One region of the Streptomyces sp. NPDC088553 genome, then DNA from elsewhere that is predicted to be linked to it. Evidence: riboswitches for the same ligand, from Rfam matches in the RefSeq annotation. Region 1 holds a riboswitch; the other holds the start of a gene.
The links. Region 1 has a riboswitch for cobalamin ahead of ACIP8Z_RS16170 (ABC transporter substrate-binding protein). Riboswitches for the same ligand answer to the same signal wherever they lie in the genome.

Region 1 (7,799 bases):
CCCGGCGCCGCCCAGGAGCTCTGGCACCCCGTACGGTCCCTCCCCAGGGAACCCGCGGCCTGAGGTCCGCCCCGCCGTCCGGGCCCCGCGGGACCGCTCAGGCCACCACGGGCTTGCCGGTCAGCTCCACACCCGCCGTCCGCAGCTCCTCCAGGGCCCGGTCCGTCGTCTCCTTCGCGACGCCGGCCGTCAGGTCGAGCAGCACATGGGTGCGGAAGCCCTCACGGGCCGCGTCCAGGGCCGTCGCCCGCACACAGTGGTCGGTGGCGATGCCCACCACGTCGACCTCGGTGACGTCCCGCTCGCGGAGCCACTCCGCGAGCGTCCGCCCGTTCTCGTCGTGTCCCTCGAAGCCGCTGTACGCCGCGTCGTACGCGCCCTTGTCGAAGACGGCGTCGATCGCCCCGCTGGCGACGGCCGGCGCGAAGTTCGGGTGGAACCCGACCCCCTCCGTACCCGCCACGCAGTGCACCGGCCAGGAGCTGACGTAGTCGGGCTCCTCACCGGCCGACGCGAAGTGCGCGCCCGGGTCGACATGGTGGTCGCGGGTGGCGACCACGTGCCGGTAGGCGCTGCCCGCCGTCTGGCCGACCAGGTCGGTGATGGCGGCGGCGACGTCCGCGCCGCCGGTCACCGCGAGGCTGCCGCCCTCGCAGAAGTCGTTCTGAACGTCCACAACGATCAATGCGCGGTGCATGGCGGGTGTCCTTAGCGCGTCGGGGAGGGGTGGGACCGAGCCTAGAGACTCGGCCCGCCCACCGGGAGGGGGCGGGTCCGGTCTCCGTGGGACTCCGGGGGTGCCTCTGCTCCAGAAGTACCCCTAGAGGTACTCCGTCGGCAGCACCGGCTCGCCACGGGAGAGCTGGATCGCCGACATCGGCAGCCCGGCGCGGGCCGCGATGTGCCGGGACCGCGCGGCCTCCAGGGGTTCCCGGGCCACCACGTCGCCGCCCTTGACCAGCTCGACCAGGAGCTGGTGGTCGGCGAGCTCCGGCGGCACCGGGCCGGTGCCCACGACCTCCGCCTCGGCGACGCCGTACGCGTCGGGCCGGCGCGCCGCCCACTTGCGCCCGCCGACGGAGGCCTTGCCGCCGAGGGACTTCTTGGCGACCGGGGTGAGAGGGGCCTTGAGGTCGGCCGAGGAGGCGCGGGCGACCAGTTTGTAGACCATGGAGCAGGTCGGGTGGCCGCTGCCGGTGACCAGCTGGGTGCCCACCCCGTACGCGTCGACCGGGGCCGCCGCGAGGGAGGCGATGGCGTACTCGTCGAGGTCCGAGGTGACGACGATCTTCGTGTCCCGCGCGCCCAGCTCGTCGAGCTGCTGGCGGACCCGGTGGGCGACGAGCAGCAGGTCGCCGGAGTCGATCCGGACGGCGCCGAGCTCGGGCCCCGCCACCTCGACGGCGGTACGCACGGCCTCGGTCACGTCGTAGGTGTCGACGAGCAGGGTCGTACCGCGGCCGAGGGTCTCGACCTGGGCGCGGAAGGCGTCCCGCTCGCTGTCGTGGAGGAGCGTGAAGGCGTGGGCGGAGGTGCCGACGGTCGGGATGCCGTAGCGGAAGCCGGCCGCGAGGTCCGAGGTGGAGTCGAAGCCGCCGACGTACGCGGCGCGGGAGGCGGCGACGGCCGCCAGCTCGTGGGTGCGCCGGGCGCCCATCTCGATCAGGCGGCGCCCGCCGGCCGCGGCCGACATGCGGGAGGCGGCGGCGGCGATGGCGGAGTCGTGGTTGAGGATGGAGAGGATCACCGTCTCCAGGAGCACGCACTCGGCGAAGGAGCCCTCGACGCGCAGCACGGGCGAGCCGGGGAAGTACACCTCGCCCTCGGGGTAGCCCCAGATGTCGCCGGTGAAGCGGTAGCGCGCGAGCCATTCCAGGGTCGGCTCGTCGACGATGCCGCGCTCGCGCAGGAAGCCCAGGACGGCGGGGTCGAACCGGAAGTTCTCGACGGCGTCGAGGACCCGGCCGACGCCCGCGAGGACGCCGTAGCGCCGGCCCTCGGGCAGTCGCCGGGTGAAGACCTCGAAGACCGAGCGTCGGTCGGCGGTGCCGCCCCGGAGGGCCGCCTGGAGCATGGTCAGCTCGTACTGATCGGTGAAGAGCGCGGTCGACGGCACGTCCACCGGCAGCCCAAGGTCCGCAGCGTTCATGTCAGCGATGCTAGCGCAGAAATCGTCAGAGTGACGAATAGTGGCGCGAGCGGGTGACGGGCAGGTGACCCGTTTGTGCGACGGGCCCTCCGGGGTGGCAGCATGGGGTGAGTGAGCGTCGCGCCTATTGAGATCGAACGTACGGAATCGGCCGAGGAGGTCTCCGCGGTCGTCGAACCCGACGTGCCCTGGGTGACCCTCGTGCACAACGATCCGGTCAACCTGATGAGCTACGTGACCTACGTCTTCCAGGCGTACTTCGGCTACTCCAAGGACAAGGCGCACAAGCTGATGCTCGACGTGCACCACAAGGGCCGCGCGGTGGTCTCCAGCGGCACCCGCGAGGAGATGGAGCGCGACGTGCAGGCGATGCACGGCTACGGCCTCTGGGCGACCCTCACCCAGGACCGCGGCTGATGGCCGGCCGCTTCGAGAACCTGCCCGGCGGCGGCGCGGCCGTCGCCCTCGACGACGTCGAGATCTCCATCCTCCGCTCCCTCGCCGTCCAGCTCATGGAGCTGATCGGACCGGGCGACGAGCCCGCCAAGGACGCCGACCCGCTGGCCGCGCTCTTCGCCGAGGGCCCCAGCAAGCCGCCGTCCGACCCTGCCCTCAAGCGCCTCTTCCCCGACGCGTACGGGGACGACAGCGAGGAGCTGCGCGCGGCCGCCTCCGACTTCCGCCGCTTCACCGAGAACGACCTGCGGGCCCGCAAGCGCGAGGACGCCCTCGTCGTCGTCCGCGCCCTCGACGCGCTCTCCGCCGACGCGGCGGGCGAGGGCGGCGCCGTCCTGAAGCTGACCCCGGACGAGTCCCGCGCCTGGCTCGGCGCGCTCAACGACCTCCGGCTGACCATCGGCACCCGCCTGGAGGTCACCGACGAGGAGGGCGAGCAGCTGTACCGGCTGCCGGACTCCGACCCGCGCAAGCCGATGGTGATGGCGTACCTCTGGCTGGGAGCGCTCCAGGAGTCCCTCGTCGAGACCCTGATGTCCTGACGGTCCTGACGGCCACCCCCTCCGGACACCCCTCCGTGAGGGGGTGTTCGCTCAGCGGACGCTCAAATCCGGATAACGAATGCGTTATCAGAGCGTCCGCTTTGGCGTCTTGAATCCCTTTCGCCCGCCGATTGATGTGGCGTGCGCCACACGCAACTCCCTCGATCGCGCGTCAGCCCGTGATAAATCTTCACGACCGCTCGGGGACGCCACCCCTGTTCCCGAGGGCGCTTTGACCGGCTGACCGCCGGTAGCACTCCATCCACATCCGGGGGGATCAGGATCTGATCCGCGGCAGACGCACTCGCAGTCGCGCGGATCAGCATGGAGAAAGGCGCACCACCATGACCTCTGTGCAGGTCGACAAGCAGCACGACGGCACCGACGGGGCCGTGGACGGCGGCGAGGGCTACCAGCGTGGCCTCGGCGCCCGGCAGATCCAGATGATCGCGATCGGCGGTGCCATCGGCACCGGCCTCTTCCTCGGCGCCGGCAAGGCCATCGCCAAGGCGGGGCCCAGCCTGATCCTCGCGTACGCCATCGCGGGCCTGGTCATCTTCTTCATCATGCGCGCCCTCGGCGAGCTCCTCATGTACCGCCCCGTGTCCGGCTCCTTCGCGGAGTACGCACGGGAGTTCGTCGGCCCGTTCTGGGGCTTCGTGACCGGCTGGACGTACTGGCTCTTCTGGGTCGTCACCGGCATCACCGAAGTCACCGCCGCGGCCACCTATATGACGTACTGGTGGGACATCCCGCAGTGGATCTCCGCGCTGGTCTTCACGTTCGTCCTGTACGGCGCCAACCTGATCTCCGTGAAGCTCTTCGGCGAGCTGGAGTTCTGGTTCTCCATGGTCAAGGTCACCGCCATCATCGGCATGATCCTGATCTGCGCCGGCATCCTCACCATCGGCTTCTCCGACGCCGGCGACACCGCCTCCGTGACCCACCTGTGGGACCAGGGCGGCTTCTTCCCCACCGGCATCGGCAACACGCTGATGACCCTGCAGATCGTCATGTTCGCGTTCCTCGCGGTCGAGCTGGTCGGCGTCACCGCCGGCGAGTCCAAGGACCCGAAGACCGTCCTGCCCAAGGCCATCAACACCGTGCCGTGGCGCATCGCCGTCTTCTACGTCGGCGCGCTGATCATGATCCTGTCGGTCGTCCCGTGGACCGAGTTCCAGCCGGGCGTCTCCCCGTTCGTCGCCGCCTTCGAGAAGATGGGCCTCGGCGTCGGCGCCGCCATCGTCAACTTCGTGGTGCTGACCGCCGCCCTGTCCTCCTGCAACTCGGGCATGTACTCCACCGGCCGCATGCTGCGCGACCTCGCGCTCAACGGCCAGGGCCCGAAGGTCTTCACCAAGCTCACCAAGAGCGGCACCCCGCTGCTCGGCCTGACCTTCTCGGCCTCGCTGATGCTGGTCGGCGTCTGGATCAACTACGTCGCCCCGGGCAAGGCCTTCGAGTACGTCGTCTCCTTCGCCACCATCTCCGGCATGTGGGCCTGGATCATGATCCTCGTCTGCCAGATCCGCTACCGGGCCAAGGCCAACCGCGGCGAGCTCCCCGAGTCCACCTTCAAGGCTCCCGGAGCCCCGTACACCAGCTGGTTCGCGCTCCTCTTCATCGGCATGGTCATCGTGATGATGGGCATCGACGAGGGCGCCCGGGTCTCGCTGTACGCCGCCCCCGTCTGGGGTCTCATCCTCGGCGTCTCCTACCTGGTCCTGAAGTCCCGCAACCCCGAGGGCGCCGCCTTCGCCAAGCGGTCCTGACCGGACCCCACGGGCGATCGCCCCGGGCCGTCCCCAAACGGGCCTGACCTCGATCGTCTCGGCATACGGGCCGTTCCGTACCACTCCCCGGTACGGAACGGCCCGTCGGCTTATCCTGTCGGCATGCTGACCATCACCCGGGCCCTGTACGACCAGATCGTGGAACACTCCCGCGCGGACCACCCCGACGAGGCCTGCGGCGTCGTCGCGGGCCCGGCCGGCACCGGCCGCCCCGAGCGGTTCATCCCGATGCTCAACGCCGCCCGCTCGCCCACCTTCTACGAGTTCGACTCCGCGGACCTGCTCAAGCTCTACCGCGAGATGGACGACCGGGACGAGGAGCCCGTCATCGTCTACCACTCGCACACCGCGACCGAGGCCTACCCGTCCCGCACGGACATCTCGTACGCCAACGAGCCCCAGGCCCACTACGTCCTCGTCTCCACCGCGGACAGCGACGGCGCCGGCCCCTTCCAGTTCCGCTCCTTCACCATCGTCGAGGGCGTCGTGACCGAGGAAGAGGTCAAGGTCGTCGAGGAGTACGACGCCTGAGACACTGACCGGGACCTACGGGCGGCAGGACCCAGGAAGCCGGTGCGAATCCGGCACGGTCCCGCCACTGTGACCGCCTCCTCCGGGAGACGGGAGCCAGGAACTGACCTGCCGCCTTCTCACCACCGATCGGGGACGTGGAAATCCCCGGAGGAGGCACCTTCCGCCATGTCCTGGCCCCGCCGCACCCGGCTGCCCCTGACGCCCCTGCTGTCCGCCGCCGCCCTGCTCCCGCTGCTCGCCGCCTGCTCGGCCCCCGCGACGGAGACGCCCGCCGCCAAGGCCGCCCCGGGATTCCCGTACACCGTCTCCAACTGCGGTGTGACGACCACCTTCAAGGCCCCGCCGCAGCGCGCGGTCACCATGAACCAGCACGTCACCGAGGTCATGCTCGCCCTCGGCCTGGAGAAGTCCCTCGTCGGCACCGCCTACCTCGACGACGCGATCCTCCCCGCCTACAAGAAGGCGTACGACTCCGTCCCCGTCCTCGCGAAGGAGTACCCCTCCAAGGAGGCCCTGCTCGCCGCGAACCCCGACTTCGTCTACGGCGGTTACTCCTCCGCGTTCGCGAGCAAGGACGGCCGCGGCCGCGACGACCTGAAGCGGGCGGGCATCGACACCCGGCTCAACACCGAGTACTGCCCGTCCGGTTCGCCCTCCGTCGACGACCTCTACCGCGAAGTCGACGAGATCGGCCGGACCTTCGGCGTGCCCGACCGGGCCGGGAAGTGGGTCCGGGAGGCGCGGACCACCGTCGCCGCCACCGAGAAGCGCCTCAAGGGCACCGCGCCCGTCTCCGTCTTCGTCTACGACAGCGGCGACAAGACCGCCTTCACCGCCGGCGGCAAGGGCATCGGCAACGAGCTCATCACCCGCGCCGGCGGCCGGAACGTCTTCGCCGACCTCGACAAGGCCTTCGGCGACGCCACCTGGGAACAGGTCGTCGCCCGCAAGCCCGAGGTCGTCGTCATCTACGACTACGGCTCCACCACCGTCGAACAGAAGAAGAAGCGGCTCCTCGACGACCCGGCCCTCAAGGACGTGCCCGCGATCAAGAACCGCCGGTTCGCCGTGATGCCGCTCTCCGACACCGTTCTCGGCGTCCGCGTCCCCGCGGCCGTCGACAAGCTGGCGGCCCAGCTCCACCCGACCCGATGAGCCCGGAGACCCGCGCCGCGGGGTCCGTGCGGCCCGGGCCGTCCGCCCGGCCCGCGGGTGCCGGCGCCGGGCGACCGGGTCCGCCCCCGCGGACGGGGGGCGGGACGGTGCGGTACGCGGTCGTCGTCGCCGGGCTCCTGCTCGCCCTGGCCACCGCCGCGACCGCCTCGCTCGCCCTCGGCTCCGTCCGCATCCCGCCCGGCCAGGTCCTCGACGCCCTCACCGGACGCGCCGCCGACCCCTCCCCGTACCGCACGATCGTCCTCGACGTACGGCTGCCCCGGGTCCTGCTCGGCGTGGTCGTCGGTGCCGGGCTCGCCGTCGTCGGCGCCGTCCTCCAGGCCCTCGTCCGCAACCGGCTCGCCGACCCCTTCCTCCTCGGGATCTCCTCCGGCGCCTCCGCCGGAGCCGTCCTCGTCCTGGTCGCCGGCGGGGGAGCGGGCCTCGTGGGAGGCGTGACCACCACGCTCGCCATGCCCGCCGGCGCCTTCGCGGGCGCCCTGCTCTCCCTCGTCCTCGTCTACGGGCTCGCGCGCCGCGGCGGCACCCTGACCAGCACCCGGCTCGTCCTCGCCGGCGTCGCCGTCTCCTACATCCTGTCCGCCCTCGCCACCCTGCTCCTGGTCGTCGCCGGACGCCCGGAGCAGTTCCAGGAGGCCATGTACTGGTCCCTCGGCGGCCTCGGCAGCGCCCGCTGGGACACCCTGGTCCTGCCCGCCGCCGTCCTCGTCGTCGGCGTCGGCGCCCTCCTCACCCTCGCCCGCCCGCTCGACCTGCTCCTCGTCGGCGAGGAGGGCGCCACCGTTCTCGGCCTGGACACCGCCCGCTTCCGCGCCGCCGTCTTCGTCCTCGCCTCCCTCGTCACCGCCGTCATGGTCGCCGCCAGCGGAGCCGTCGGCTTCGTCGGCCTGATGGCCCCGCACGCCGCCCGGCTCGCCGTCGGCGCCCCGCACCGCCGGCTCCTCCCGGTCGCCGCGCTCGGCGGAGCGCTCGCCCTGGTCCTCGCCGACCTCGGCGCCCGGACCGTCGCCGCACCCCAGGACATCCCCGTCGGCATCCTCACCGCCCTCACCGGCGGACCGTTCTTCCTCTGGCTGATGCGCCGCCGCCCGGAAGGAGCACCGTTGTGACCGAACTGAGCCTGCACGGCCTCTCGTACGAGAACCGGCT
Region 2 (7,799 bases), on a different contig from region 1:
GCTCGCGCTCGCCGCCGTCCTCGCCGCCGAACCCGAACTGCTGCTGCTCGACGAGCCGACCAACGACCTCGACGACCAGGCCGTGGCCTGGCTGGAGGAGCGGCTGCGCGCCCACCGGGGCACGGTCGTCGCCGTCTCCCACGACCGGGTCTTCCTCGACCGGGTCACCACCGCCGTCCTGGAGGTCGACGAGGACCGCCACACCGTCCGCCGCTACGGCAACGGCTACAGCGGCTATCTCGCCGGACGCGCCGCCGAACGGGCCAGCAGACAGCGGGAGTACGAGGAGTGGAAGGCCGAGCTCGCCCGGTACAGAGCGCTCGCCGACACGAACATCGACCGTTTCTCGGCCATCCCGCGCAAGGCACCGGCCTCGTTCAGCGGGGCGGGTGCGTTCCGGGCCCGGTCACGGGCGCACGGGGCGATGAGCCGCATTCGGGCCGCCCGCGAGCGGCTCGCCCGGCTGACCACCGACCCGGTGCCGGCGCCCCCGGAACCGCTGCGGTTCCGCGCGGAGCTCGACGGGGAAGGCGCCCCCGTCGACCTCGCCGACGTCCGCGTGGACGGCCGGCTCCGGCTCGACGCCCTGCACCTCGACGCGGGCGGGCGACTCCTGGTCACCGGGCCGAACGGCGCCGGGAAGAGCACCCTCCTGAAGGTGCTCGCGGGTGAACTCGCCCCGGATACGGGCACGGTGAAGGTGCCGGCCCGGGTGGGGGTGCTCCGTCAGGAGACGGCCTCGCCCGCCGACCCCCGTACGGTGGGCGAGGCCTTCGGAGCGGACCGTACGGACGAACTGCTCGCCCTCGGTCTCTTCTCCGCCGGGGACCTGACGACCCCGGTCCGGTACCTGTCGACAGGACAGCGCCGGAAACTCGAACTGGCGCGTCTCGTCACCGAACCGGCCGATCTGCTCCTCCTCGACGAGCCGACCAACCATCTGGCCCCGGCGCTCGTGGAGGAGATCGAGGCCGCGCTCGCGCACTACCCGGGCACGCTGGTCGTGGTCACCCACGACCGGCGCCTCAGGGAGGGCTTCCGGGGCCGCCGCCTTGAACTGGCACCGGCCCCCGCCCTGATGAGGACCTGGTCCTCGTGAGGACCTAGTCCTCGTCGGCGGAGCCTTCGAGGTCGCCCTCGGTCTCCAGGAACACCTGGCGCAGCGCGGCCAGGGTCTCCGGGTCCGGCTTCTCCCACATGCCGCGCGACTCGGCCTCCAGGAGCCGCTCCGCGATGCCGTGCAGGGCCCACGGGTTGGCCTCCTTCAGGAAGGCCTGGTTCTCCGGGTCGAGGACGTACTCCTGGGTGAGCTTGTCGTACATCCAGTCGGCGACGACGCCGGTCGTGGCGTCGTACCCGAAGAGGTAGTCGACGGTCGCCGCCAGCTCGAACGCGCCCTTGTAGCCGTGGCGGCGCATCGCCTCGATCCAGCGCGGGTTGACCACACGGGCGCGGAAGACCCGGGAGGTCTCCTCGACGAGCGTCCGGGTGCGGACGGTCTCGGGGCGGGTGGAGTCGCCGATGTACGCCTCGGGGGCCGTGCCCTTGAGCGCGCGGACGGTCGCCACCATGCCGCCGTGGTACTGGAAGTAGTCGTCGGAGTCGGCGATGTCGTGCTCGCGGGTGTCGGTGTTCTTCGCGGCCACCGCGATCCGCTTGTACGCCGTCTCCATCTCGGCGCGCGCCGGGCGGCCTTCGAGCCCGCGCCCGTACGCGTACCCGCCCCACACCGTGTACACCTCGGCGAGGTCCGCGTCGGTGCGCCAGTCGCGGGAGTCGATCAGCTGGAGGATGCCCGCGCCGTAGGTGCCCGGCCGGGAGCCGAAGATCCGGGTCGTGGCGCGCCGCTCGTCGCCGTGCTCGGCGAGGTCGGCCTGCGCGTGCGCCCGGACGTAGTTGTCCTCCGCGGACTCGCCCTCCAGACCGGCGACCAGGCGGACGGCGTCGTCGAGGAGACCGATGACGTGCGGGAACGCGTCACGGAAGAAGCCCGAGATGCGCAGGGTGACATCGACGCGCGGCCGGCCGAGCTCGGCGAGCGGGATCGGCTCCAGGCCGTTCACCCGGCGCGAGGCCTCGTCCCACAGCGGGCGGACGCCCAGCAGGGCGAGCGCCTCGGCGACGTCGTCGCCGGCGGTGCGCATCGCGCTGGTGCCCCACAGGGAGAGGCCCACGGACGTCGGCCACTCGCCGTTGTCGGTGCGGTAGCGCTCCAGGAGCGAGTCGGCGAGCGCCTGACCGGTCTCCCAGGCGAGCCGGGACGGCACGGCCTTCGGGTCGACCGAGTAGAAGTTCCGGCCGGTCGGCAGGACGTTGACCAGGCCGCGCAGCGGCGAACCGGAGGGGCCGGCCGGGACGAAGCCGCCGTTCAGGGCGTGCACGGCGTGGCTGAGCTCGTCGGTGGTGGCGGCCAGCCGCGGCACGACCTGCTCGCAGGCGAAGCGGAGCACGGCGTGCACCTCGGAGCCGTACGCGGCGGCGACCGAGGGGACCGCGTCCACGGACCAGTCCGCCGCCTCCATCGCCTCGACGAGCTCGCGGGCCTTCGCCTCCGCCTCGTCGGCGGTGGTGCGGGTCGCGGCCGACTCGTCGAGACCGAGGGCCTCGCGCAGACCGGGCAGGGCCTGCGTGCCGCCCCAGATCTGGCGGGCGCGCAGGATCGAGAGGACCAGGTTGACCCGGGCCTCGCCCTCCGGGGCTCCGCCGAGGACGTGCAGACCGTCGCGGATCTGGGCGTCCTTGACCTCGCACAGCCAGCCGTCGACGTGCAGCAGGAAGTCGTCGAAGCCGTCGTCCTCGGGGCGCTGTTCGAGCCCCAGGTCGTGGTCGAGCTTGGCGGCCTGGATCAGCGTCCAGATCTGGGCGCGGATCGCGGGCAGCTTCGCCGGGTCCATGGAGGAGATCTGCGCGTACTCGTCGAGCAGCTGCTCCAGGCGCGCGATGTCGCCGTACGAGTCGGCGCGGGCCATCGGCGGCACCAGGTGGTCGACGAGCGTGGCGTGCACACGGCGCTTGGCCTGGGTGCCCTCGCCCGGGTCGTTGACCAGGAACGGGTAGATCAGCGGGATGTCGCCGAGGGCCGCGTCGGGGCCGCAGGCGGCGGACAGGCCGGCGTTCTTGCCGGGCAGCCACTCCAGGTTGCCGTGCTTGCCCAGGTGCACCATGGCGTCGGCGCCGAAGCCGCCGTCCTCGGCGCGGGCCGCGATCCAGCGGTAGGCGGCCAGGTAGTGGTGGGACGGCGGGAGATCGGGGTCGTGGTAGATCGCGATCGGGTTCTCGCCGAAGCCGCGCGGAGGCTGAATGAGGATCAGCAGGTTCCCGCGGCGGAGGGCCGCGAGGACGATGTCGCCCTCGGGGTTGCGCGAACGGTCCAGGAACATCTCGCCGGGCGCGGGGCCCCAGTGCTCCTCGACATGGGTCCGCAGCTCCTCGGGGAGCGTCGCGTACCAGCGCTTGTAGTCGGCGGCCGGGATGCGGACCGGGTTCTTGGCGAGCTGCTCCTCCGTCAGCCAGTCCTGGTCGTGGCCGCCGGCCTCGATGAGGGCGTAGATCAGCTCGTCGCCGTCGCCGGAGACCAGGCCGGGAAGGTCCTCGACGGGCCCGAAGTCGTACCCCTCCGCGCGGAGGCGGCGCAGCAGCGAGACGGCGGAGGCGGGGGTGTCGAGGCCGACGGCGTTGCCGATGCGGGAGTGCTTCGTCGGGTACGCGGAGAGGACCAGCGCCAGCTTCTTCTCGGCGTTCGGGATGTGCCGGAGCCGGGCGTGCCGGACGGCGATCCCGGCGACGCGGGCCGCGCGCTCGGCGTCGGCGACGTACGCGGGCAGCCCGTCCTCGTCGATCTCCTTGAAGGAGAACGGCACGGTGATGAGCCGGCCGTCGAACTCGGGGACGGCGACCTGGCTCGCGGCGTCCAGCGGGGAGAGACCCTCGTCGTTCTCCTCCCAGGCGGCGCGCGAACCGGTCAGGCACAGCGCCTGCAGGATCGGCACGTCAAGCGCGGCCAGCGCGCCCGCGTCCCAGGCCTCCTCGTCGCCGCCGGCCTGCGCCTCGGCGGGCTTGGTGCCGCCCGCCGCGAGGACGGTGGTGACGATCGCGTCGGCGGTACGGAGCCGGTCGAGCAGCTCCGGCTCGGGGGCGCGCAGGGAGGCCACGTACAGCGGGAGGGCCTGGGCGCCGGCGTCCTCGATCGCGGCGCAGAGCGCGTCGACGAAGGCGGTGTTCCCGCTCATGTGGTGGGCGCGGTAGTAGAGCACGGCGACGGTCGGGCCGGCCGTCGTGCGTGCGGCGCGCTTCAGCGGGCCCCAGGTGGGGGCGGCCGCCGGGGACTCGAAGCCGTGCCCGGTGAGCAGGACGGTGTCGGAGAGGAAGCGGGCCAGCTGCTCCAGGTTCGCGGGGCCGCCGTGCGCCAGGTAGGCGTGCGCCTCGGTGGCGACGCCGACGGGGACGGTGGACGCCTCCATCAGCTGCGCGTCGGGGGCCTGTTCGCCGCTGAGGACGACCATCGGCTTTCCGGCCGCGCGCACCGCGTCGAGGCCCTCCTCCCAGGAACGGAGGCCGCCGAGGAGCCGTACGACGACGAGCTCGGCGTCGGCCAGGAGGCCGGTGAGGTCGGCGAGGGGGAGACGGGCGGGGTTGGCGAAGCGGTACTCCACCGGGCCGCCGGCCGCGCGGGCGCTGAGCAGGTCGGTGTCGGAGTGCGACAGCAGCAGAAGCATGGCGAGCGCAGGCCTTCCTCGGGGTTGTCCGCGCCCCGGGTGGTCGTATGGGTTGGGGCCTCCCCTTGCTCGAGCGAAGCCGAGAGCTTGGGGAAGGGAGTTCCTGACTCACCGGGCCCGGGATCGCGCGGACGCGCAGCCGGGCCGGCTCACAGTGGCGGGACCGCGCCGGATTCTCACCGGGCTTCCTCCCCGGGGTCCTGGGACCCCATGCCGTCTGCATAGTAGATCGTGCGGTCGACGGCCCGGGTCGGGTGAGGGAGTCGGCCGGATCACACTGCGGGATCACGCTGCGGATCGCCCGGCGGACGGAACCCCCGTTCCCGACCGCGGCCGGACCGGCCTCCGGCCTCGGCCGGCCACCGCGTCGGCCGGCCCGCGGTCGGAGGCCGGCCCGCGGTCGGAGGGCGGGCCGCGGTCGGAGGGCGGGCCGCACTGGCGGCCGGATCGCGCCCGGTGGCCGACCGGGGGCCCGTCGGTATGCTCGCCGCCATGCCGCCCACCCCGCCCCCGACGCCCGACCCGGGCGAACCTCGCATACGGGACCGTGGCGACGCGTGCCCCGGGGCGCTGCGCCTGCACTCCGCCGACGACGGCCGCCTCGCCCGACTCCGTCTGCCCGGAGGTCGCTTGACGCCACGTCAGGTCGAGACTCTGGCGGACGCGGCGGAGACCCTGGGCGACGGACGGCTCAGCATCACCTCGCGCGGCAACGCCGAGCTGCGCGGCCTCGCCGACGACTGCGGGGCCGAGCTGGCGGCGCTCCTCGGCGAGGCGGGCCTGCTGCCCTCCCCCACCCACGAACGCGTCCGCAACATCGTCGCCTCCCCGGCCTCGGGCCTCGACGGACTCGGCGCCGCCGACGTGCAGTTGTGGGCCCGCGAGCTGGACGCCCACCTCCGCTCCGCGCCCTGGGCGGCGGCCCTTTCCGGCCGCTTCCTCTTCGTCCTCGATGACGGGCGCGGCGATGTCGCCAGGCTCGGCGGGGATGTGACCTTGGTCGCAGTGCGGGGCGGAGAGGCGGAGCTGCACGTCGGCGGGCGAGCCGTCCGGCTCGCTGGCTCCGACGCGCCCGGCGCGGCCCTGGCGGTGGCGGGCGGGTTCCTGGCCGCGGCACGGGAGGCCGGAACCGGGGCCTGGCGGGTCCGGGAACTCCCGGAGGGGTACGCGGTGGACCCGGCGGAGTCGGGGGTGACGGCGCGACCCGTACCCGCGCCGGAACTCCCCCAGGGCCCTCCGCCCTCCCCCGGCGTCCTCGGGCCCGCCGCCCTCTCCGTACTCGCCCCGCTCGGCCGCCTCACCGCCGCCCAGCTCCGGGCGCTGCTCCCCGCCGATGAGGTCCGCCTGACCCCCTGGCGCGGGGTCGTCGTGGCCGGGGCCGGCGCCGACCGGCTGCCCGCCCTCGACGCGGCCGGCCTCATCACCCGCCCCGGCTCCCCCTGGGCCGGTGTCACCGCCTGCACCGGGCGGCCCGGCTGCGCGAAGTCCCTCGCCGACGTCCGCGCCGACGCCGTCCCCGGACACCCCGGAGGCCTCGGGCACATCGAGGCCCCCGTCCGCCCCGTCCTCCCCGTGCACTTCTCCGGGTGCGAGCGCCGCTGCGGACACCCGCACGGCTCCTGGACCGACGTCGTCGCCACCGCCGCCGGCGACTACCTGGTGGACGGCGTCCCCACCCCCCGTACCGCCCTGCCCGAAGCCGTGACCGCGGCCCGCACGACGAGATGAGCGAGAGCAACAGGATGTTCGACTACGAGAAGGACGGGGCGGAGATCTACCGCCGGTCCTTTGCCACGATCCGCGCCGAGGCGGATCTGGCGGGCCTGCCCGCCGATGTCGCCCAGGTGGCGGTCCGGATGATCCACGCCTGCGGCATGACCGACCTCGTACGCGACATCGCCTGGTCGCCGCGGGTCGTCACGAACGCCCGCGCCGCCCTCCGGGCCGGAGCGCCGATCCTCTGCGACGCGCAGATGGTCGCGAGCGGCGTCACCCGGCGCCGGCTGCCCGCCGACAACGAGGTGATCTGCACCCTCTCGGACCCGTCCGTGCCGGCCCTCGCCGCCGAGCTCGGCACCACCCGCTCCGCCGCCGCCCTCGAACTGTGGCGGGACCGCCTCGAAGGCTCCGTCGTCGCCATCGGCAACGCGCCGACCGCCCTCTTCCACCTCCTGCAGATGGTCGCGGAAGGGGCCGGAAGGCCCGCAGCCGTCCTGGGCATACCGGTCGGCTTCATCGGCGCCGCCGAGTCCAAGGACGCCCTGGCGGCGCAGGACCTGGGCCTCGACTACCTCGTCGTACGGGGCCGGCGCGGCGGCAGCGCCATGACGGCCGCCGCGATCAACGCGATCGCCCACGAAGCGGAGATTCAGAAGTGACCGGCAAGCTGTACGGCGTCGGGCTCGGCCCCGGCGACCCGAACCTGATGACGGTGGCCGCCGTGAAGGCCATCGCCGCCGCCGATGTGATCGCGTACCACTCGGCCCGCCACGGCCGGTCCATCGCGCGCTCGATCGCCGCCGAACACCTCCGTGCGGACCACATCGAGGAGCGGCTGATGTACCCGCTCACGGTGGAGACCACGGACCACCCGGGCGGCTACCGGGGCGCCCTGAACGACTTCTACGAGGAGGCCGCGGCCCGCCTCGCCGCGCACCTCGACGCCGGCCGCACCGTCGCCGTCCTCGCCGAGGGCGACCCGCTGTTCTACGGCTCGTACCAGCACATGCACAAGCGGCTCGCGGGCCGCTACGACACGACCGTCATCCCCGGTGTCACCTCGGTGTCCGCCGCCGCCGCCCGGCTCGGCGAGCCGCTGTGCGAGGCGGAGGAGGTCCTCACGATCATCCCCGGCACCCTGCCGGAGGACGAGCTGACGGCCCGCCTCGCGGGCACCGACTCGGCGGTCGTGATGAAGCTCGGCCGCACCTTCCCCACCGTGAAGCGGGCCCTGGAGCGGGCCGGCCGGCTCGACGACGCCCGGTACGTGGAGCGGGCGTTCATGGCGGGCGAGCGGACCGGCGACCTGGTGGACGTCGACCCCGAGTCGGTCCCCTACTTCTCCGTCGCCGTGCTCCCCTCCCG

Region 2: another riboswitch for cobalamin. It lies ahead of cobN (cobaltochelatase subunit CobN); the one in region 1 lies ahead of ACIP8Z_RS16170 (ABC transporter substrate-binding protein).

What each region holds. Positions count from the first base shown of each region.
Region 1 covers NZ_JBIVMG010000004.1:689,469-697,267, reverse strand. Annotated here, with positions in the region: gene ACIP8Z_RS16205 (hypothetical protein) at 1-63, shown strand, start outside; gene ACIP8Z_RS16200 (nicotinamidase) at 98-697, opposite strand; gene ACIP8Z_RS16195 (nicotinate phosphoribosyltransferase) at 821-2,149, opposite strand; gene clpS (ATP-dependent Clp protease adapter ClpS) at 2,261-2,566, shown strand; gene ACIP8Z_RS16185 (DUF2017 domain-containing protein) at 2,566-3,147, shown strand; gene ACIP8Z_RS16180 (amino acid permease) at 3,492-4,919, shown strand; gene ACIP8Z_RS16175 (M67 family metallopeptidase) at 5,043-5,471, shown strand; cobalamin riboswitch at 5,465-5,598, shown strand; gene ACIP8Z_RS16170 (ABC transporter substrate-binding protein) at 5,640-6,629, shown strand; gene ACIP8Z_RS16165 (FecCD family ABC transporter permease) at 6,626-7,759, shown strand; gene ACIP8Z_RS16160 (ABC transporter ATP-binding protein) at 7,756-7,799, shown strand, end outside.
Region 2 covers NZ_JBIVMG010000006.1:406,832-414,630, reverse strand. Annotated here, with positions in the region: gene abc-f (ribosomal protection-like ABC-F family protein) at 1-1,099, shown strand, start outside; gene cobN (cobaltochelatase subunit CobN) at 1,104-4,715, opposite strand; cobalamin riboswitch at 4,794-4,942, opposite strand; gene ACIP8Z_RS22475 (cobalamin biosynthesis protein CobG) at 5,196-6,443, shown strand; gene ACIP8Z_RS22470 (precorrin-8X methylmutase) at 6,458-7,093, shown strand; gene cobJ (precorrin-3B C(17)-methyltransferase) at 7,141-7,799, shown strand, end outside.